Regions from separate parts of the Burkholderia sp. BCC0397 genome, predicted to be linked through region 1. Evidence: riboswitches for the same ligand, from Rfam matches in the RefSeq annotation. Region 1 holds a riboswitch; the other holds the start of a gene.

Region 1 (11,020 bases):
ACGAGCATGGGGCTGATGGCGATCATCAACCTGATCGCGATCCTCGCGCTCGGCAAGTATGCGCACGCCGCGTGGGCCGACTATCGCCGCCAGCGCACGGCAGGCGTCGCCGATCCGGTGTTCACGCGCAACACGATCCCCGAACTCGCGCGCGTGCTGCCGGCCGACGTGTGGGGCGAGCACGGCCCGCTGCCGCAGCGTCCGGCGTCGGCCGACGCGTCGAACGCGCCGCGGGCCGCCGTGAGCGAGTCATGAACGGCGACCGGCTCCGTGCGTTCGTCGCGCTGATGCCCGATGCGGCGTCGCGCGACGCGCTGCACGCGTTGCCGGTCACCCGTGGCGCGCGGCGCACGCTGCCCGCGCAACTGCACATGACGCTCGCGTTCATCGGCGCAATCGAGCGGGACCGGTGCGACGCGCTGGCCGCGCACCTGCCCGCGCTTGCCGCCGCGCATGCGCTGCCGTCGTTGCCGGTCGAGCGGATTGCGTGGTGGCCGAGCCTGCCGCGCGCTCGGCTGATCGTCGCGGAGCTCGCGGCCGATGCCGCTTGCATCGCGCTGAATGCGGGGCTGGCGGCGCTGCTGCGCGAACTCGGCGTGCCGGCCGACCGGCGGCCGTTCCGGCCGCACGTCACGCTCGCACGGCTGCCACACGATGCGGTTGGCCAGCCCGCGCACGGCGGCACGCCGGGGCGGCCCGTCGAGGTGCGGGTCGAAGCGCTGACGCTGTTCGAAAGCCGGCTGTCGCAGGAAGGCGTGTCGCATCGGCCGATCGTGTCGGCGCCGATCGCACCGGCGGAAGGCCGGACGCCGCAGTAACGATACGCGCCGACGGCCGCGCGCCAGGCCGGTCGCAACGGCGCATCGCTTCGACATCGCTTCGACGTTACCCGCCGGCAGCACTACCCGTCATAGCGCGCGAGCGTCAGGCCCGCCAGATCGATCTCCGGCGCGCGTCCGGTGACGAGATCCGCGACCACCTTTCCCGACCCCATCGACATCGCCCAGCCCGTCGAGCCGTGGCCGACGTTGAGCCAGAGGCCATCGATCCCGCTCGCGCCGAGCAGCGGCGGCCCGTCGGGCGTCATCGGACGGCGGCCGACCCAGAAACGCGCCGACGCGCGATCGGCCGCGTGCGGGAACCAGTCGTCGAGCACCTTCATCAGCGTGTCGAGCGCCTGCTGCCGCAGCGCCGCGCGGCGGTTGCCGAGTTCCGCGGTGCCCGCGACGCGCAGCGTCGGGCCGAAGCGCGTGATCGCCGTCTTCAGCGATTCGTCCATCAGCGCGGCGCACGGCGCCTTTTCATCGTCGACGACCGCGAGCGTGGCCGAGTAGCCCTTCACCGGATACAGCGGCACGTCGATGCCGTGCGGTCGCAGCAGGCCGGCGCTGTCGACGCCGAGCGCGACGACGATCGCATCGGCGGCGAGCAGGGCATCGCGTTGAGCGGCCGCGCCTGCTTCGAGCGAGTCGACCCGCACGCCGCGCACCTTGCCGCCCGTGACATCGAGCGCCCGAATCGCGGTACGGAACCGGAACGTCACGCCGTTCGCTTCGCACAGCGCCCGCAGCTCGCGCGTGAAGCGCGCGCAGTCGCCGGCTTCGTCGTCAGGCAGGTAGATGCCGCCGACGGGGGCCTGCCGTGCCCAGCGTAGGCCCGGTTCGACCGCGGTGCAGCCGGCCGCGTCGAGTTCGCGAAACGCGATGCCGGCATCGCGCAGCACCTTCAGCGCGGGCTGCGCCATCTCGACGTCGAACGCGCCGCGCAGCAGTTGCAGGTAGCCGCGGCTCGCGCCGTAGTCGAATGGATAGCGCTCGCGAAACGCATGCAGGCACGCACGACTGTAATACGCGATGCGCTGCATCCGCTGCTTGTTCACGCGGAACCGCTCGAACTCGCATTCGCGCAGCCAGCGCGCGATCCAGCGCCACTGCGCGGCATCGAGCGTCGGCCGGAAGATCAGCGGCGACGCGGGCTTGAACAGGTACTTGAGGATCTTGCCGGGCATCCCGGGCGCGGCCCACGGCGTCACGTAGCCGGGCGCGATCACGCCCGCGTTGCCGAGGCTCGTTGCTTGCGCGACATCGGCCTCGCGTTCGATCACGGTGACGTCGCAGCCTGCTTCGCGCAGGTGCCAGGCGGTGGTGACGCCGATCACGCCGGCGCCGAGAACGATCACGTGCATGCGGTGTCCGGAACGAAGCGGTGGCTCACGACGCGACGGCCGGATCGTCGGCGAGCGACTTGCCGCGCGTTTCCGGCAGCACGAGCGCCGCGACGATCACGAGCAGGTAGCCGCCGCCCGCGACGAGGCCGATCGCCTTCACGAGCGACATCGACTGCGACAGCGCGCCGACGAGGATCGGGAAGAACGAGCCCAGCCCGCGGCCGAGGTTGTAGCAGAAGCCCTGGCCCGAGCCGCGGATCGCGCCCGGATACAGCTCCGACAGATATGCGCCGACGCCTGCGAAGATGCCCTGCACGACGATGCCGAGCGGAAAGCCGAGCAGCAGCATCGCGGTATCGGTGATCGGCAGCATCGTGTACGCCATGCCGAGCGAGAACGAGCCGATCGCGAACAGGATGAACGACGCGCGGCGGCCGAGCCGGTCGGACAGGATCGCGCCGACCACGTAGCCGACGAACGAGCCGACGATCAGCACGACGAGATAGCCGCTCGTGTTGAACACCGACAGGTGGCGCACGGTTTTGAGATAGGTGGGCAGCCACGTCGTGATCGCGTAGTAGCCGCCGAGCATGCCGGTGCACAGCGCGCTGCCGAACAGCGTCGCGCGCAGATGCGGCGGCGAGAAGATCTCGAGGAAGTGGCCCGACACGCGGCCTTCGTCGCGTGCGCGGCGCGTGGCCGTGTAGATGTCGGGGTCGCTGACGTTGCGGCGGATGTACAGGATCCATAGCGCGGGCACGATGCCGATCCAGAAGCACGCACGCCACGCGACCTGCTCGGGCAGCAGCGCGAAGAACGCCCAGTAAAGAATCGCGGCCGCGCCCCAGCCGAACGACCAGCTGCTCTGCACGGTGCCGACGGCCTTCGCGCGATGCTCGGGCGAGCGGATCGTCTCGGCCATCATGATCGTCACGACCGACCATTCGCCGCCGAAGCCGAAACCCTGCAGCGTGCGCGTCGCAAGGAGCTGCCAGAACGAATGCGTGAAGCCGGACAGGCACGTGAACAGCGCGAACGTCGCGATCGTCCACTGCAGCACGCGCACGCGGCCGTAGCGGTCGGCGAGGATGCCGGCGACCCAGCCGCCGACTGCCGACGAGATCAGCGAACTGGTCGCGATCATCCCGGCCTCGCTCTTCGTCATGCCCCAGGTGGCGATCAGCGTCGGAATCAGGAACGAATAGATCATGAAGTCGAACGCATCGACCGCGTAGCCGCCGAATCCGGCGTACAGCGTCCGGCGCTCGCGCGTCGACAATTCGTTGAACCACTGGAATGCCTGCATGCTTGCCGCCCCCTCTCGTCTTGTCTCGTGTCGCGCCGCCGCGTCGCGGTTATTTTACGGGCGCGGTCCTGCACGCCAAAAAGGCGGATGCGGGTTCGAGCGGAAAGGCGGGCGGGAAGGGAGACGCGTCAGAGCGTCAGGCCGCCGTCGACGTGGATGACCTGGCCGGTGATCTGCCGCGCCGCGTCCGACAGCAGGAACGCGATCAGCGCGGCGACGTCGTCGGATTCGGCGATCCGGCCGAGCGGCGTCGCCTGTTCGGCCAGCGCCCACGCGGCCGCATTGCCGGCGCTCGGCCCGTGGTCCTTGCGCGTGAAGCCCGGCGCGACCGCATTGACGGTGATGCCGTGCGCGGCGAATTCGGCGGCCGCGGTACGCACCAGCGATTCGAGCGCGGCCTTCGCGGCGGCGGTCGCCGCGAACGGCGCATCGGCGCGGTAGCGGTGCGCGACGAACGAACTGACCGCGACGATCCGCGGCGCGGCCGACGCGTCGAGCAGCGGCCGTGCGCGGCCCGCGAGCGCGGAGAACGCACCGGGCATCGCCGCGAAGGCGGATGCGAGCGCGTTTGCGGAGAGATCGGAAAAGGATTGCCGCGCGGCGAAGCCGGCGTTCGCGACGAGCTGGTCGAGCCCGCCGAAGCGCGCAGCGGTTGTGTCGACGAGCGAGGCGGCAATACCCGGCTCGCCGAGATCGCCGGTCAGCGTGATGCATTCCGCGCCGGCCGCCGTGCACGCCTGGGCGACGTCGGCGAGCCGCGCCCGTGCCGCATCGTCCGCGCCGCGCGCATGGAGCGCCAGCGCGACGCCGGGCGCCGCGAGCCGCCGCGCGAGCGCCGCGCCGATCCCCGAACCTGCGCCGGTGATCAGCGCGATCCGCGCAAGGTGCGCGGCGCGTGCGTTCACGCGGCGACCTTGTCGTCGCTGGTCACGCGCTCGACGTTGATCGTGCCGACATGGAACGCGGCCAGCGACTCGCGGTGCGCGATGCTGACGATCGCGGCCTTCGGCAGCCGTTCGGCGAACAGGTGATAGAGGCGCGCTTCGTTGTCGGCGTCGAGCGCGCTGGTCGCTTCGTCGAGGAACAGGAAGTCGGGCTTGTGCAGCAGCACGCGCGCGCCAGCCAGCCGTTGCTGCTCGCCCGGCGACAGCACGCGCGTCCAGTGCGCGGTTTCGTCGAGGCGCTCGACGTAATCCTCGAGGCGGCATGCGCGCAGCGCGTCGCGGCACGCTTCGTCGCTGAACTTGTCGGGCGTGGCCGGGTAGGTGAGCGCGGCCTTCAGCGTGCCGATCGGCAAATAGCTCGTCTGCGGCACGAACATCATCCGCGCGCCGACCGGCGCGTCGATCGCACCGTCGCCGAACGGCCACAGGCCCGCGAGCGCACGCATGAACGTGCTCTTGCCGGAACCCGACTTGCCGATCACGAGCCAGCGCGAGCCGGGCTCGATCGTGACGTCGCCGATGTTCGCGAGCGCGTTGCCGTTCGGCAGCGCGAGCTTCAGCGACGACGTGGACAGCTTCGCGGCGTCGATGTAGTGCAGGTTGATGCCGCCGTGCTCGGTCGCGGGCGACAGGCTTTCCTTCAGGTGCGACGTGCCCATCACGCGCTTGAATTCGCGCAGACGGTTGACGGTGGCGCGCCATTCGACGAGGGTCGAGTAGCTGTTGATGAACCACGAGAATGAATCGCTGACGGTGCCGAACGCGGACGAGATCTGCATCAGCACGCCGAACGAGAACGCACCGGCAAAGTAGCGCGGCGCGGCGACGACGAGCGGGAAGATGATCGCGATCTGCCCGTAGAAGCTCAGCACGAACGTGAGCCGCTTCGTGTACTTCATCACGCGCCACCAGTTGTCGCGGATGCGCATGAAGAGGGTCTGCGCGTTGCCGGTCTCGGTCTTCTCGCCGTCGTAGAACGCGATCTGCTCGGCGTTCTCGCGCACGCGGATCAGCCCGAAGCGGAAATCGGCCTCGACGCGCTGCTGCTGGTAGTTGATCGACACGAGCGGGTGGCCGACCTTCTGGATGATCAGCGAGCCGATCACCGCGTACAGCGCGGCCGCCCACACCATGTAGCCGGGAATTGCGATCGGCGTCGCGCCGAGCGTGACCGTCAGCGCGCCGGCGAGCGACCACAGGATCGTGATGAACGACACGAGCGTGACGACCGTCGACAGCAGGTCGAGCGACAGCGCGAGCGTCGTGGTCGCGAACGACTGGAGGTCGTCGGTGATCCGCTGGTCGGGGTTGTCCGCGAGACGGTCACGCTCGATCCGGTAGAACGCGCGATCGCCGAGCCACTGGCCGAGGAAGCGGTCGGTGAGCCACTGGCGCCAGCGGAAGCCGAGCATCTGCCGCAGGTAGCGGCCGTACACGGCGAGGATGATGAACGCGAAGGCGAGCGCGGAGAACTGCATCAGCAGGTTCGGGAAGTCGTGGACATCCTTCGACTGCAGCGCGTTGTAGAACTGCGCGTTCCACTTGTTTAGCTTGACGTTGATCCAGACCACGCAGAGGTTGATCGCGATGATCGTGACCAGCAGGCCCCACGCGAATTTCCATTCGGACGATACCCAGTAGGGCTTGATGAGGCTCCATGCGGATACCGGGCGCTCGTCCTGCGGCGCGTCGGAGGCGGAGCGGACGGGATCGATCGATTGGGTCATGTGCTTCCTGATGAGTAGCCGGCGCGCGGGCCGGGCGAAGCCGGACGCGCGCCGCGATAACGCATGCCGGGACGGGGTGCCGACTGACGGCGGGCGTCCGGATGGTGGCCCGCGCGTCTTAAACGGCACTTAAGGCCGGCGGTGACGCGGCAACCGGCCGCTCGCGCGGCCGGCCTGCGGGCATTGTGCCAGAGCGGCGCGGCACGCCGGCGAATTTGCCGCAAGGGGGACAGTTTGCGGCGCTTTCCGCTTTTATGGTCTAATGACCGACGACGAAACAGGGGTGCTTCGTGGCGCGGCCGGCAGATGTTCCGGGCAGCGCGGCGAGGCTGAGAAAGACCCTTCGCACCCGATCCGGGTAATACCGGCGAGGGAAGTTTCTGATCCCGCCGGGCCGCGCTGGCTGCCATCCCACATGGTCAGCGCCCGAGTCCCGCCCGGCCGGCCTTTGCTGCCGGTTTCGTCCTTTTGGGTACGCGCATTGCGCGTTACGGAAGGAATGATGACCGCACAATCTTCAGTCTTTTGCAGGGTTCCCGTCCCGACGTCGCGTGCGTCCGCAGGCGGCGGCGCGTGCGCGTCGACGTTCGGCGCGCGTGACCGCGCGGAGGGCGCGCGATGAACGTCCGGGATGCACGACCCGATTTCGCGGTGCTCGGCGGCGGCCTCGTCGGCCGCCTGATCGCGTGGCGGCTCGCGGGCGACGGGCATCGCGTCGCGCTCTACGAGCGCGGCGGCCCGGACGGCGAGCAGTCGGCCGCGTGGGTCGCGGCCGCGATGCTCGCGCCGCTCGCGGAAGCGGCGAGCGCGGAACTGCTGATCACCGAGCTCGGCGCCGCGTCGCTCGCACGCTGGCCGCAGTGGCTCGCGGAACTGCCCGAACCCGTCTTTTTCCAGCATCACGGCACGCTCGTCGTCTGGCATCACGCGGACCGCGCGGAGGCGCCGCTGTTCGAGCGGCGCGTGCGCGCGAACGCGCCGGCCGAGCTGTTCGACGGCGGCTTCGTGACGCTCGCCGGCGCGCAGGTCGACGCGGCCGAACCCGCGCTCGCGGGCCGCTTCGCGCGCGGGCTGATGCTGCCGCGCGAAGGGCAGCTCGACAATCGCCAGGCGCTGCGTTCGCTCGCGGCGGGCCTCGCCGAACGCGGCGTCGCGCTGCACTGGCACGCGTCGGTCGACGACGCGAACCTGCCTGCCGCGCATTTCACGATCGATTGCCGCGGGCTCGGCGCGAAAGCCGCGCTGCCCGCGCTGCGCGGCATCCGCGGCGAAGTCGCGCGCGTGCACGCGCCCGGCATCGGGCTCTCGCGGCCCGTGCGGCTGCTGCATCCGCGCTATCCGCTGTACATCGCGCCGAAGCAGGACGACCTCTATGTGATCGGCGCGACCGAGGTGGAGGGCGAGGACATGTCGCCCGTCAGCGTGCGCTCCGCGCTCGAACTGCTGAGCGCGGCGTTCTCCGTGCATCCGGCGTTCGGCGAGGCGCGCATCCTCGAACTCAACGCGCAGTGCCGGCCGACGCTGCCCGATCATCGCCCGGCGGTGATCTGGGACGGCGCATCGACGCTCGCCGTCAACGGCCTGTACCGGCACGGCTTCATGATCGCGCCGGAAGTCGCGCAGGCGGCCGTCGCGTTCGCGCAGGCCGCGCTCGGCGGCGCGCTCGGCGATGCCGACGCGTTCGCCGCGTGGCGCGACGCCGCCCGCTGGCCGACGCTGCTTCATCACCGCAACGACGCGCGCCAGCCGGCCTGACGCGCGCCGCCGACCGAATCCGACCCAGCCTCATGGATATCCAGATCAATCAACAGACCCTGACGTTGCCCGACGGCGCGACGGTGGCCGACGCGCTGGCCGCGTACGGCGCGCGTCCGCCGTACGCGGTGGCGCTGAACGGCAACTTCGTCGCGCGCACGCAGCATGCGGCGCGCGCGCTCGCGGCGGGCGACACGCTCGACGTCGTGCACCCCGTCGCGGGCGGCTGAGCGCCGCCGCTTCGCCCCGCTCTTCCAGGAAAACGACATGACGTCCCACACCTCCGCCGACGCGCTGACGCTATACGGCGCAACCTTCGCAAGCCGCGTGCTGCTCGGCACGTCGCGCTATCCGTCGCTGAAATCGCTGTCCGATTCGATCGCCGCGTCGCGCCCCGGGATGGTGACGGTCGCGCTGCGCCGCCAGATGACGGGCGGCACGGCCGAAGCCGGCTTCTTCGACCTGCTCAAGCGCCACGCCGTGCCGCTGCTGCCGAACACGGCCGGCTGCCAGACCGTCGCCGAAGCCGTGACGACCGCGCACATGGCGCGCGAGGTATTCGATACCGACTGGATCAAGCTCGAACTGATCGGCGACGACTACACGCTGCAACCCGACCCGGTCGGGCTGATCGAAGCCGCCGCGCAACTGGTCAAGGACGGCTTCAAGGTGCTGCCGTACTGCACCGAGGATCTCGTGATCGGCCGGCGCCTGCTCGACGTCGGCTGCGAGGCGCTGATGCCGTGGGGTGCGCCGATCGGCACCGGCAAGGGCGTCGTGAATCCGTACGGCCTGCGGGTGCTGCGCGAGCGGCTGCCGGACGTGCCGCTGATCGTCGACGCGGGGCTCGGCGTGCCGTCGCACGCGTGCCAGGTAATGGAATGGGGCTTCGACGGCGTGCTGCTGAATACGGCCGTGTCGCAGGCCACGCACCCGGAAATCATGGCGCGCGCGTTTGCGCAGGGCGTCGAGGCCGGCCGCGCCGCGTATCTCGCCGGCCCGATGGACGCGCGCGAAACCGCGCACGCGAGCACGCCGGTCGTCGGGATGCCGTTCTGGCACCAGGACGGGGGCGGCGCATGAGCGCGCGCTTCGCCGATGCGTTCTGGCCGCCGGCCGACGAGCTGGCCGAAGCGGCCGAGCGAATTCGCGCGCGCCTCGGCGACTGGCCGGACGGCGCGGCGCCGTGGCGGCTCTGCGTGGCGGCGCCCGACGCGCCGGCTGACGGCGACGTGCTGATCGTGTCGGCCGGCGATCGTGTCGCGCAGGCGCGCGCGTCGGCCGTGTCGCGGCCTGCGTCGCCGGACGCGGTGGCGATCGAATTCGACGAGCAGGGCGCCGTGCTGCATGCGGCGGGCGTGCGCTACGCGCTCGACGCCGCGCATCCGCTCGCGGACGACTGGATCGCCGCGCTCGCCGCGTTCCTCGATTGCGGCTTCGCGCCGGTCGACGCGCTGGTGCTCGCGCTGGCGTGGCGCGACGGCGACGAGACACGCGCCGCCGACGCGTGGCCGGTCGATGCCGCGCAATTCCCGCGCGTCGCCGGGCTGCCGCCCGCGCCGGAGCCCGCGTTCGCGCCGTGCCCCGCGCAGCTCGGCCTCTATCCGGTCGTGCCGAGCGCCGAATGGGTCGAGCGCGTGCTCGACGGCGGCGCGCGAACCGTGCAATTGCGCGTGAAAGACGCGACGCCGGACGTGCTGCGCCGGGAAGTCGCGCGTGCGGTCGCGGCCGGGCGCCGCTATCCCGATGCGCGCGTGTTCATCAACGATCACTGGCAGATCGCCGCAGAAGAGGGTGCGTACGGCGTACATCTCGGCCAGGAGGACCTCGAAACGGCCGATCTCGCCGCGATCGCGCGCGCGGGCCTGCGGCTCGGACTTTCAAGCCACGGATATTACGAAATATTGCGGGCGCTGCACGAGCGCCCGAGCTACCTCGCACTCGGCCCCGTGTACGCGACCGCCACCAAGGCCGTCGCCGCGCCGCCGCAGGGCCTCGCGCGAATTACCCGCTACGCGCGCTTCGCGGGCGCGCGGGCGCCGCTCGTCGCGATCGGCGGGGTGGGGCTCGACGCGCTGCCGGCCGTGCTGGCGACGGGCGTCGGCAGCGTCGCGGTGGTCAGTGCGGTCACGGGCGCGGCCGACTATCGGACTGCGCTTATTGCATTGCAGCAATGTTTTGCCGGACAATTTGACAATCATTGACCGCAGGGCCTGGAACGGCGTCACGACATCAATCCAATGCAGGCCCTATAATTCGGCGTTCTGCGTAAAAGGACTGTCAGCTCCGTGAGCCCCACTCCTACCGAGACCCTGCTGGAACTTCGCGACGTCGACTTCGGTTACGGCGACCGCCTCGTCCTGTCCAACCTGAACCTGCGCTTCGGCCGCGGGCAGGTCGTCGCGGTCATGGGCGGCTCGGGTTGCGGCAAGACTACCGTGCTGCGCCTGATCGGCGGCCTCGTGCGCGCGCGCCGCGGCCAGGTGCTGTTCGACGGCGCCGATGTCGGCGCGCAAACGCGCGACGGCCTGTATGCGTTGCGCCGCAAGATGGGCATGCTGTTCCAGTTCGGCGCGCTGTTCACCGATATGTCGGTGTTCGAGAACGTCGCGTTCGCGCTGCGCGAGCATACCGACCTGCCCGAAGACCTGATCCGTGACCTCGTGCTGATGAAGCTCAACGCGGTCGGGCTGCGCGGCGCGCGCGACCTGATGCCGTCCGAGGTGTCGGGCGGGATGGCGCGCCGCATCGCGCTGGCGCGCGCGATCGCGCTCGATCCGCAGCTCATCATGTACGACGAGCCGTTCGCGGGCCTCGATCCGATCTCGCTCGGCATTACCGCGAACCTGATCCGCACGCTGAATCAGGCGCTCGGCGCGACGTCGATCCTCGTCACGCACGACGTGCCGGAATCGTTCGCGATCGCCGACTACGTATATTTTCTGGCCAATGGCGGTGTGCTCGCGCAGGGCACGCCCGACGAGCTGCGCGCGTCGACCGATCCGAGCGTGCGGCAGTTCATCGACGGCGCGCCGGACGGCCCGTTCAAATTTCATTACACGAGCCCGCCGCTCGCAGCGGATTTCGGGCTCGGCGGAGGGCGCGCATGATCAGCGCGATC
Region 2 (11,020 bases), on a different contig from region 1:
TGCGCGGCGGCCCGCGCGCGCGCTCGTCGACGCGCTCGACCGGATGATGGAAGGGGGCCGCGCATGACCGCATCCGACGACATGCTCGAATTCACCGGCGGCCTCGTCGCGCGGCTGCCCGAGCCGGCCGATTTCGGCATCGCGCTCGCGGAAGGCTTCGCGCGCCGCATCGGCGACCTCGCGCGACGTGCCGGTGCGCCGTCCGCGCCGGCACGCTGGGCGGCGCGCGCCGCGTTCGCGACGAGCCGCGCGACCGCCGGCGGCCACGTGTGCGTCGCGCTTGGCGCGCTCGCGCAGCGCTACGAAGCATCGCTCGACGAGGTGCGCGCCGCGCTCGCCGCGAGCGGCGTGGTTGCGTTCGGCATGCTCGCGCGCGGCGACGAGCGGCCGCTGATCGTCGACCGGCTCGATCACCTGTACCTGTCGCGCTATTTCGATTACGAACGGCGGCTCGCCGATGCGCTCGTCGCGCAGGCCGGTGTCGCCGCGCCGGACGAAGGCCTGTCGCCCGACCGGTTGCGCGACAGTCTCGCCCGTTACTTCGGGCCGGCCACCGGCGAAGTCGACTGGCAGCGCGTGGCGGCGATCGTCGCGCTGACCGGCCGCGTGACGATCGTCAGCGGCGGGCCGGGCACGGGCAAGACGACGACCGTCGTCGGCGTGCTGGCCTGTCTGCTCGACGCGCACCCGGAGCTGCGCATCGCGCTGGCCGCACCGACCGGCAAGGCCGCGCAGCGGATGCAGGAGGCGCTGCACGCGCGCGCCGGCGATCTGCCGCCCGAGCTCGCGGCGCGCCTGCCCGACACGTCGTACACGCTGCATCGGCTGCTGGGCGGCGGCGGGGCGGCCGGCTTCCGGCATCATCGCGACAATCCGTTGCCGTACGATCTGATCGTCGTCGACGAGGCGTCGATGATCGACGTCGCGCTCGCCGCGCATCTGCTCGACGCGATCGCGCCGGGCGCGCGGCTCGTGTTGCTGGGCGACAAGGATCAACTGGCCGCGGTCGAGGCCGGCGCCGTATTCGCGGAGCTGAGCGCGCGGCCGGCGTTCACCGCCGCGGCGCGCACGCGCATCGCGCAGGCGCTGGGCGTCGACGAGGCGGCGTTCGTCGCGGCGTTGCCGGTGCCGGACGAAGCTGCGCCGCCGGCGGTTCCGGCGGTGAATCCGGTTTCCGTTTCTGCACGGGCGCTGCCATCGGCATCTGCGCCTGTTTCACGCAAATCGGCGCCTCGGCCGAAAGTCGATGCACGACAGGCGTCGCTCTTCGACGACGAACCGCAGGATGACGAAGTGTCGTCGACCGACATCGCGCCGTCGCCGCGCGCCGAATCGGCACCCATCGATGGCGGCCCATCTGACAATGCGCCTGCATGGATAGAGGCCGACGAACTCGCTTGGCTCGACACCGTCGAACTGCCGCCGTTCGACGCAGGCGACGCGGCGCTTGCATCGATGACGGCGGCCGCATCGCCATTGACCGGCGAAGCCGCTGCCGCAGCCGCGTCCGCCGGCACACCCGCTCCGGCGCCGCTCGCGGACTGCGTCGTGTGGCTCGAACGCAATTACCGCTTCGGTCTCGATTCGCCGATCGGGCGGCTGTCGCTCGCGATCCGCCGCGGCGACGTGCAGGCGGCGCTCGATGCGCTGCCCGCCGACGACTCGGCAGCCGCATCGTTTCACGACGATGCGGGCGACACGCTGGCGTCGTCGACGGTCGAGCGGCTCGCACGGCGCTTCGGCGCCTACCTCGATGCGTTGCGCGACGCGCTGGCCGCGCCGGCACCCGATCCGCTGCCGCTGTTCGACGCGCTCAACCGGTTCCGGATCCTGTGCGCGACCCGCAACGGCTCGCGCGGCGCGGAGCACGTCAATGCGCTGGTGGCCGCGCATGTGCGGCAGGCGGCGCGCGTGCCGCTCGCGGTCGGCGCGCACTGGTTCACCGGGCGGCCGATCATGGTCACGCGCAACGACTATGCGCTGGGGCTGTTCAACGGCGACATCGGCATTGCGCTGCCCGACGCGCACGGCGTGCTGCGCGTGTGGTTCCGGCGCGCGGACGGCACCGCGCGCGCGGTGTCGCCGGCCGCGCTGCCGCCGCACGAAACGGCGTTCGCGCTGACGGTGCACAAATCACAGGGCTCGGAATTCGACGAAGCGGCGCTCGTGCTGCCCGCGTCGTTCGGCCGGGTGCTCACGCGCGAGCTCGTCTATACGGCCGTCACGCGCGCCCGCACGCGCGTGCAGGTGATCGGGCCGCGGCGCGTGCTGGCGCAGGCGGTCGCGACGCGCACGCAGCGCGATTCGGGGCTCGCGGCCCGCGTCGACGAGGCGCTCGCCCGGCGCCGCACGGAGGCTTCGCGATGATGATCCGCTACACGCTCGATCCGGCCGAGGTCGAATGGACCGCCGTGCGCGCGCAGGGCGCGGGCGGGCAGAACGTGAACAAGGTATCGAGCGCGATTCATCTGCGCTTCGACATCCGCGCGTCGTCGCTGCCGCCGGTCCTCAAGGAGCGGCTTCTCGCGCTGTCCGACCAGCGCATCACGCGCGACGGCATCGTCGTGATCAAGTCGCAGGAATATCGGACGCAGGAGAAGAACCGCGAGGCCGCGCTCGCACGGCTCGATGCGCTGATCGGCGGTGTCGCGTACACGCCGCGCGCCCGGGTCGCGACGCGGCCGACGCGCGCGTCGAAGGAGCGGCGGCTCGAGCACAAGTCGCGCCGCGCCGTGGTGAAATCAGGGCGCGGGAAGGTGGTCGACTGACGAACGAAGGGGAGATACCCGTCGCACGCGCCCGCCCGCCGTGCGCGCCGGTTACCGCATGATGGTTCCGGCGCTGTCGAGCACGAAGTCGACGCAGAACACGACGAGCCGGCTCTGCGCGCGGATCGCGACGGCGGCCGTATAGCAGTCGCGGCCTTCCGTCAGCGAGAAGTGCGGGCCCATCAGCGCGACGCGCCCCGGGGCGGCGATCGCGCGCTGGAAATACGGGCGTCGCGACCAGTTGCTGTGGGTTTCCGGGAACAGCGGCGAGAGGCGGGTCACGCTCGCCTGGCTGTCGTCGAGCGGTGCGCCGATCGACGGCAGGAACTGTTCGCCGGTCTCGTCCGTGACGAACACGCGACGCGCGGCCGGCACCGCGAACACGCGTTGCGCGGCGTCCTGCAGGTTGCCGCTCGCCGAAAACGCGGCCGCGCCGGTGAGCACGAGCCGTTCGATCGCGTCGAAGCCCGGCTGCTCGGCGGTCGCCGGCGTGTGCCGGCGAGCGATGAAGCGCCGCCACGCGGCATCGAGCATCGCGGGCGCCGCCGCGCTCGCGTGCGCGATCGATGCATCGGGCTGGCCGAACTGGAAACCCTGCACGAAATCGATGTCGGCTTCCATCAGCGCCTGCAGCGCGTCGTCGCTTTCGACGCCTTCGGCCAGCACCATCGCGCCGGCCTGGTGCAGCATCGACACGAGGTGATGCATGATGCGGCGATCGTCGGCGGAGGCGGTCGAACGCTCGACGAGCGAGCGGTCGAGCTTCACGATGTCGGGCCGCGCCCGCCATACGCGGTCGAAGTTCGAGAAACCGGTGCCGAAATCGTCGATCGCGATCAGGAAATCGCGATGCTGGATCATGTCGATCGTGCGGGCGAGCGCGGCTTCGTCGCGCGCCGGCTGCTCGACCACTTCCAGCACGATGCGGTTCGGCGGCAGCGCGAAATGCCGGCACAGCGCCTCGACGAACTCGCGCTGTACGAGGCCCGTGTCAAGCACACGCGGTGTCACGTTCAGGAACAGCCAGCCGTCCCCGATTCCCTGCGTGACGAAGTTGGCCGTGTGCAGGCAGCGCGCGAGCCGGTCGAGCAGCAGCGCGTCGGCGTCGCCGCGGGTCTTGTCGAAGAGGGCGGTGGGCGACACCAGCGTGCCGTTGCCGTCGACGACGCGCAGCAGCGCCTCGTAGCCGACGACGCGCTTGTGCGTGATCGACAGCACGGGCTGGAACACACTGCGCAATGTCGTGGTGCGATAGGTGGCGAGCCAGCCGTGGGGCGTCGGCGTGAGGCTTTCGAGCAGCGCGTCGAGCGACAGGTCGCGGGTGGACTTCATGTCAACGGTGCCCGGGAGCGGGCGGCGGGGCGGCCGCGCACCGCCACGCCGATGCAGCCGCATGCGCAGGCGGACGCGAAAGAACGTGGGGCATCGAAACCGCCTTCTGCGGATAAGTTTTCCGAGTGTAACGGGATTGCCGCGGCGCGCGTATCAGGGTAACTCCAGACGCAAACGGTACACCGCGATTCCGGCCCGCGCGCAGCGGCGCGGCGACCGACGCCGCATGCATGCGTACGGTGCATGACCGTCGCGAAACCAAGCGCGCCGCAGCGGCAGATGACAATTCCACGACAGCGCGGCGGCATGACCGTGCGTCACTGCCGCGCGATGCGCAGGCTGATGCGGGAAATCCCGCCGGCCGGCGGCCCCCGTCAGACGAATGAGTCGAATGAGTCGAATGCCCGCGCGCCGCAGTGCGATCGGCGTCGCGTCGGCACACCCGCGTCGCCACCGGCATTGCCGCGCGACGGGCGACGGGCGACCGGCGGCGGTTCGTGCGCGCCCGGCGCGCCGATCGTCAGGCCGCCTCGCCGCCGCGCGGTCGGACGCCGGGAATCCGCTTGATCACGCCGGTTGCGAGCGCGGTGCCGACGAGCACGATCGCGCAGCCTTCGATCATCACGGCCGACACGTGTTCGCCGAGGAACAGCGCGCCCCACAGCAGCCCGAACACGGGGATCACGAACGTCACGGTAATCGCGCGGGCAGGCCCGACATGCGCGATCAGGTAGAAGAAGATGAAATACGCGATGCCCGTGCACGCGACGCCGAGGGCGAGCACCGACCCCCATGCGTGCGCGCCGACCGGCGCGGCCGGCCACGTCGCGATCGCGAACGGCAGCAGCAGGACGGTCGAGCCGATCATGCTGCCGGCTGCATTGACGAGCGGATCGACGCCGCTGAGCTTGCGTTTCGTATAGTTGGCCGCGATGCCGTACAGCAGCGTCGCGCCGAGTGCGGCCGCCGCGGCGAGCGCGGTCGCGCTGGCGCCCGTGTCGCCGTGCGCGTTCGCGATCTGGTTCCACACGAGCGTGAGCACGCCGGCAAACCCGATGACGAGGCCGAGCGCGCGCGGCAGCGACAGCTTGTCCTTCAGCCACAGGTAAGCGACGAGCGCGCCCCACAGCGGCGTCGTCGCGTTGATCACCGACGTCACGCCGGCCGACAATGTCAGCTCGGCGAACGCGAACAGGCAGAACGGGATACCCGAATTCAGCGCACCGACGACGAACAGCGGCCACGCATGACGGCGCAGCCGGGCGCCGAGATCGGCGGGTTTGAAGCGCGTCAGCGCGAAGCCCGCGAGAAACAGCGCGCCGATGCCCACGCGCAGCGCCATCAGTGGCGCGACGCCGAAATCGACTACGCCGACCCGGATGAACAGGAAGGATGCGCCCCACAGGGCGGCGAGCACGGTCAGCAGGAAAGCGTTCTTGGGCGACATCGATCGGCGAGGGCGGGGACGGGATGCGAAGAATCTTACACCGCGTTACCACACCGTCGTTTCACGATCGGATGAAACGACAAGAAACGGGAATGCCGCCGCTTGCCCCGGCGGCGGAACGCCGGCCGCGCGCGGCGCGGCCGGTCAGTGATGACGCCAGCCGCCGCGTCCGCCGAAGCCGAAATTGAGCGACAGCGCCGGGCCCCAATAACTGCCCCATGCGGGCGCATACGCAGGCGCCGGATAGTAGTAGGCCGGGCCCGGATCGACATACACGGGCGCGGGCTGTACCGGCACCGGCGCCGCCGTGTAATAGCCCGCCGGGATATAGCCGTACGGGTAATAGCAGCCGGCAAGCGTCGCGCAGGCAAGCGCCGCGGCGACGAAGGTCCTGTTCATGATGTGTCTCCGGCGGAGCCGGCTATCGGCAGATGCTTCAAGCTTAGGCCGAGTACTAATGACACGGTATGAAAAACGGTAACCGATCATTTCGGGGTGGCGTCCGCGCCTGTTGCGTCGCCGCATGCGAAAACGGCGCTTCCGCAGTGCGGAAACGCCGTTGAACCGACTGGCCGATGGCTGGGCGACGCCCAACCGGCCGATGTCGGGCTGCTTACTTGCCGATCTGGTTACCAATGATGCCGCCGGCCGCCGCGCCGCCCAGCGTCGACAGCGCGTTGCCGCCGATCGCCGCGCCGGCGACGCCGCCGACACCTGCACCGATTGCCGTATCGCGCTGGCGTCGCGACATCGAATCGCAGGCCGACAGGCTGGCTACCGTCGCGACGAGGAGAGCGCATACCCCAAAACGCCGAATCGAGTTCATGATCGTTGTCCTTGTGGTAGTGAACGGAAGGCGCACGACCGCTTGGCGGCCGCGCATGTCCCCAATCTACGCGCCGTCCCGCGGCGCTACTGTAAGGACTTGTTAAGGCTCGCGCGGTTTCGTAATCAATTGTTTCGCCTGGGCCGGCAGGCACGCCGCATGCGCAAAAAAGCCCGCTCGAAAGCGGGCTTTGTGCATCGCGATACGAGCCGGTGCGGCTCGCTGCGCGCTTACTGACGGTGGTAGATCTCGGCGCCGGTCTTCACGAACTCGACCGCCTTGACCTCCATCCCTTTCTTCAGCGCTTCGGTTTCCGACACGCCCTGCTGCGCCGCGAATTCGCGCACGTCCTGCGTGATCTTCATCGAGCAGAAATGCGGGCCGCACATCGAGCAGAAGTGCGCGACCTTCGCCGAATCCTTCGGCAGCGTTTCGTCGTGGAATTCGCGCGCCTTGTCCGGGTCGAGACCGATATTGAACTGATCTTCCCAGCGGAACTCGAAGCGCGCCTTCGACAGCGCGTTGTCGCGCACCTGCGCGCCCGGATGACCCTTGGCGAGGTCGGCGGCGTGCGCGGCGAGCTTGTACGTGATGATGCCTTCCTTCACGTCGTCCTTGTTCGGCAGGCCGAGGTGTTCCTTCGGCGTCACGTAGCACAGCATCGCGGTGCCGAACCAGCCGATCATCGCGGCGCCGATGCCCGACGTGATGTGGTCGTAACCCGGCGCGATGTCGGTGGTCAGCGGCCCGAGCGTGTAGAACGGCGCTTCCTTGCACCAGTCGAGCTGCAGATCCATGTTCTCCTTGATCAACTGCATCGGCACGTGGCCGGGGCCCTCGATCATCACCTGCACGTCGTGCTTCCACGCGATCTGCGTGAGCTCGCCGAGCGTTTTCAGTTCGCCGAGTTGCGCTTCGTCGTTCGCGTCGTAGATCGAGCCGGGGCGCAGGCCGTCGCCGAGCGAGAAGCTCACGTCGTACGCCTTCATGATCTCGCAGATCTCTTCGAAGTGTTCGTACAGGAAGCTTTCCTTGTGATGCGCGAGGCACCACTTCGCCATGATCGAGCCGCCGCGCGACACGATGCCCGTCATCCGGTTCGCGGTGAGCGGCACGTACTGCAGGCGCACGCCCGCGTGGATCGTGAAATAGTCGACGCCTTGCTCGGCCTGCTCGATCAGCGTGTCGCGGAAGATTTCCCAGGTCAGGTCCTCGGCCTTGCCGTTGACCTTTTCCAGCGCCTGGTAGATCGGCACCGTGCCGATCGGCACCGGGCTGTTGCGGATGATCCACTCGCGCGTTTCATGGATGTGCTTGCCGGTCGACAGGTCCATCACCGTGTCGCCGCCCCAGCGGATCGCCCACGTCATCTTGTCGACTTCCTCGCCGATCGACGACGTGACGGCCGAGTTGCCGATGTTCGCGTTGATCTTCACGAGGAAGTTGCGGCCGATGATCATCGGCTCGGATTCCGGGTGGTTGATGTTCGCCGGGATGATCGCGCGGCCGCGCGCGATTTCGTCGCGCACGAATTCCGGCGTGATCTCGGCCAGCGCGTTCGCGCCGAAGGCCGCGGCGCCGAACGCCTGGCCCGGGTGCTGGCGGCCCATCATCGCGGCGAGCTTCGCGCCGTTCGGGCCGCTCGACTTCAGGCTCTCGATGTATTCGGCGCGGCGCTGGTTCTCGCGGATCGCGATGTATTCCATTTCCGGCGTGATGATGCCCTGACGCGCGTAGTGCATTTGCGTCACGTTCTTGCCGGGCTGCGCGCGGCGCGGGTTGCGGTGCAGGCCCGGGAAACGCAGCTCGGCCGTGGCCGGATCGGCCGCGCGCTCGAGGCCGTACTGGCTCGACAGGCCGGGGAGCACCTCGGTGTCGCCGCGTGCTTCGATCCAGCGCTGGCGCAGCGCGGGCAGGCCCGCGCGGATGTCGATCTTCGCGTCCGGATCGGTGTAGGGGCCCGACGTGTCGTACACGTAGATCGGCGGATTCTTCTCGCCGCCGAAGCCGGTCGGCGTGTCGGCCTGCGTGATCTCGCGCATCGGCACGCGGATGTCGGGCTGCGAGCCGGTGACATACACCTTGCGCGAATTGGGCAGCGGCGCGACGGCAGCGGCGTCGACGTGGGCGTCGGCAGACAGAAACTTCGGATTGGCGTTCATGCAATCTCCTGTGTGAGCGCCGGACAGGCGCTTCGGCGCTTGCCCGGAGCCCTTGACGAATGTGGGGCTCGAGCTAAGCAGGAGACGAGGCTTGGTGAGGCGGCGGGTTTCGTCAGAAGGATGGCGGCGAAATCCGTACGCTTCCCTGCGCTGGCATTATCCAGATCAGGTTCAAAGGGTATTTCTCACCCGCAATGCCGGTTGTTTGACCGAACGCATTGCAGGACCCCCGCGTTAGCAAGGGCACACGATACACCGGGTTTGCGGTGGTTTCAACCGGGACGGATCGTTCGCGCGCGTGCGGTTGCAGCATGGCGGGCCGCGGCGGTCCGGCGCCCCGGCCGGCGGCGCTCGCGCGGTGCAGCAACGCGCGTCTTCGTACGACCTAAAATAAATTTTGCCGCGACTGTCATTTCCCGCGACGTGCGCCGTCTATTCGGCTCCTCAAACCCATGTTTCGGAGAAGTGTCATGAAAAAAGTACTGATTGCCGCCTGCGTTGCTGCCCTCGCCACGGTTGCCACGGGCGCGTATGCGCAGAACGACGCGATGTCGAAGGACGATTCGTCGATGTCGAAGGACGCGATGGGCCACGACGCGATGGCGAAGGACGGCGCGATGAAGAAGGACGGCATGAAGAAGCACGCGATGAAGAAGGATGCGATGAAGAAGGACGCGATGGGCCACGACGCAATGTCGAAGGGCGACGCGATGAAGAAGGACACCATGAGCCCGTCGAACTGACCGATACGTGCGGGGCGCGGCCGGCTGCGGGCCGCATCGCGTCCCGGCGCATCACTCCCGGAGTCTTCATCATGCAAACCGTCCCTGCCACGGATCGCGCACCGGCGACGCCGCCCACGCGCACGATCCATCCGCCGTGGGTGCGTGTGAGTCACTGGCTCAACGCGCTCGCGGCGATCCTGATGGCGTTGTCCGGCTGGCGCATCTACGATGCGTCGCCGATCTATCCGTCGTTCACGTTCGCGCACGGCATCACGCTCGGCGGCTGGCTCGGCGGCGCGCTGCAATGGCATTTCGCGGCGATGTGGCTGCTGGTCGGCAACGGGCTGTTCTATCTCGCGATGTCGATCGCGACGGGGCGCTTCGCGCGCAAGTTGCTGCCCGTCACACCCGCGTCGGTGTGGCGCGACGTGCGCGCCGCGCTCGGCGGACGGCTGGCGCACGACGACCTGAGCGTCTACAACGCGGTGCAGCGTGCCGCGTACCTGACCGCGATCGTCGATCTCGTCGTGCTGGTGCTGTCGGGCCTCACGATCTGGAAATCGGTGCAATTCCCGCTGCTGCGCGAGCTGTTCGGCGGTTACGACAACGCGCGCATCGTGCACTTCTGGGCGATGTCGCTGTTGGTCGCTTTCTTTGTCGTTCATGTCGCGATGGCGCTGCTGGTACCGCGCTCGCTGCTCGCGATGCTGCGCGGCCGCTGACCCGCAAGCCGCGGGCGAAGGAAATCATCATGTCGGAATCCGAAAAAAACCGCAGCGAGCCGCGCTGGACGCTCGACCGGAAATCGCTCGAACTCGACGTGCGCCGCGAGCTCGAGATGCCGTCGCGGCGACTCTTCAACCGGCGCGTGCTGACGCTCGGCGGCCTCACGATGCTGACTGGCTGCACGCTGAAGGACGACGCGTCGGTCAACACGTTCCTCGAGACAGTGTCGCGCATGAACGATCGCGTGCAGGCGTGGCTGTTCAACCCCGGCCAGCTCGCGCCGACCTACACCGAGGCCGACATCACGCGGCCGTTCCCGTTCAATGCGTATTACGGAATCGACGACGTGCCGCACGTCGACGAATCGTCCTATCGGCTCATGCTGTCGGGCCGCGTGACGGGCAAGCGCGTGTGGACGCTCGACGAGCTTCGGGCGCTGCCGCACGCGGAACAGATCACGCGGCATATCTGCGTGGAAGGGTGGAGTGCGATCGGCCGCTGGGGCGGCACGCCGTTCGGCGCGTTTCTCGCACGCGCGGGTGCCGATACCGGTGCGAAATACGTCGGCTTCAAATGTGCCGACGATTACTACGAAAGCATCGACATGCCGACCGCGCTGCATCCGCAGACGCTGCTCACCTTCGACTACGACGGCCGCCGGCTGCCGCCGGAATTCGGCTTCCCGATGAAGCTGCGGATGCCGACCAAGCTCGGCTACAAGAACCCGAAGCACATCATGGAAATCTTCGTGACCGATACGTTCCCCGGCGGCTACTGGGTCGATCAGGGCTACAACTGGTTCGGCGGATCGTGAGCGGGGCGCGTGGCGTGCGCACGCGTCACGCGGATTCGCGCACCTGGAGATCGACGCGCAGGCCGACTGCCGCGGCCATGTTCACGAGCGCGTCGAGCCCGAACAGGTTGATCTTGCCGCGCATCAGGTCGGAGACGCGCGGCTGCGTGACGCCCAGCTGCGTCGCGGCCTCGGCCTGGCTCAGTTCGAGCCGCGCGATGCGATGCTTGAGCGCGATCAT

The links. A riboswitch is a leader RNA that binds a small molecule or an ion and turns the genes downstream of it on or off. The one in region 1 is predicted to bind thiamine pyrophosphate.
Region 2: linked by a shared signal. The riboswitch ahead of thiC (phosphomethylpyrimidine synthase ThiC) and the one ahead of HWX03_RS30410 (FAD-dependent oxidoreductase) in region 1 are both predicted to bind thiamine pyrophosphate.

The regions. Positions count from the first base shown of each region.
Region 1 covers NZ_CADFDL010000014.1:124,713-135,732, reverse strand. Annotated here, with positions in the region: gene HWX03_RS30440 (alanine/glycine:cation symporter family protein) at 1-255, shown strand, start outside; gene thpR (RNA 2',3'-cyclic phosphodiesterase) at 252-818, shown strand; gene HWX03_RS30430 (D-amino acid dehydrogenase) at 902-2,185, opposite strand; gene HWX03_RS30425 (MFS transporter) at 2,211-3,473, opposite strand; gene HWX03_RS30420 (SDR family oxidoreductase) at 3,602-4,378, opposite strand; gene HWX03_RS30415 (ABC transporter ATP-binding protein/permease) at 4,375-6,144, opposite strand; TPP riboswitch at 6,414-6,537, shown strand; gene HWX03_RS30410 (FAD-dependent oxidoreductase) at 6,763-7,899, shown strand; gene thiS (sulfur carrier protein ThiS) at 7,932-8,129, shown strand; gene HWX03_RS30400 (thiazole synthase) at 8,167-8,982, shown strand; gene thiE (thiamine phosphate synthase) at 8,979-10,103, shown strand; gene HWX03_RS30390 (ABC transporter ATP-binding protein) at 10,188-11,009, shown strand; gene mlaE (lipid asymmetry maintenance ABC transporter permease subunit MlaE) at 11,006-11,020, shown strand, end outside.
Region 2 covers NZ_CADFDL010000003.1:114,999-126,018, reverse strand. Annotated here, with positions in the region: gene recB (exodeoxyribonuclease V subunit beta) at 1-67, shown strand, start outside; gene HWX03_RS10675 (AAA family ATPase) at 64-2,367, shown strand; gene arfB (alternative ribosome rescue aminoacyl-tRNA hydrolase ArfB) at 2,364-2,768, shown strand; gene HWX03_RS10665 (EAL domain-containing protein) at 2,820-4,100, opposite strand; gene HWX03_RS10660 (DMT family transporter) at 4,621-5,547, opposite strand; gene HWX03_RS10655 (hypothetical protein) at 5,692-5,946, opposite strand; gene HWX03_RS10650 (glycine zipper 2TM domain-containing protein) at 6,161-6,373, opposite strand; gene thiC (phosphomethylpyrimidine synthase ThiC) at 6,604-8,535, opposite strand; TPP riboswitch at 8,660-8,776, opposite strand; gene HWX03_RS10640 (pentapeptide MXKDX repeat protein) at 9,006-9,278, shown strand; gene HWX03_RS10635 (cytochrome b/b6 domain-containing protein) at 9,350-9,982, shown strand; gene HWX03_RS10630 (molybdopterin-dependent oxidoreductase) at 10,012-10,800, shown strand; gene HWX03_RS10625 (XRE family transcriptional regulator) at 10,826-11,020, opposite strand, start outside.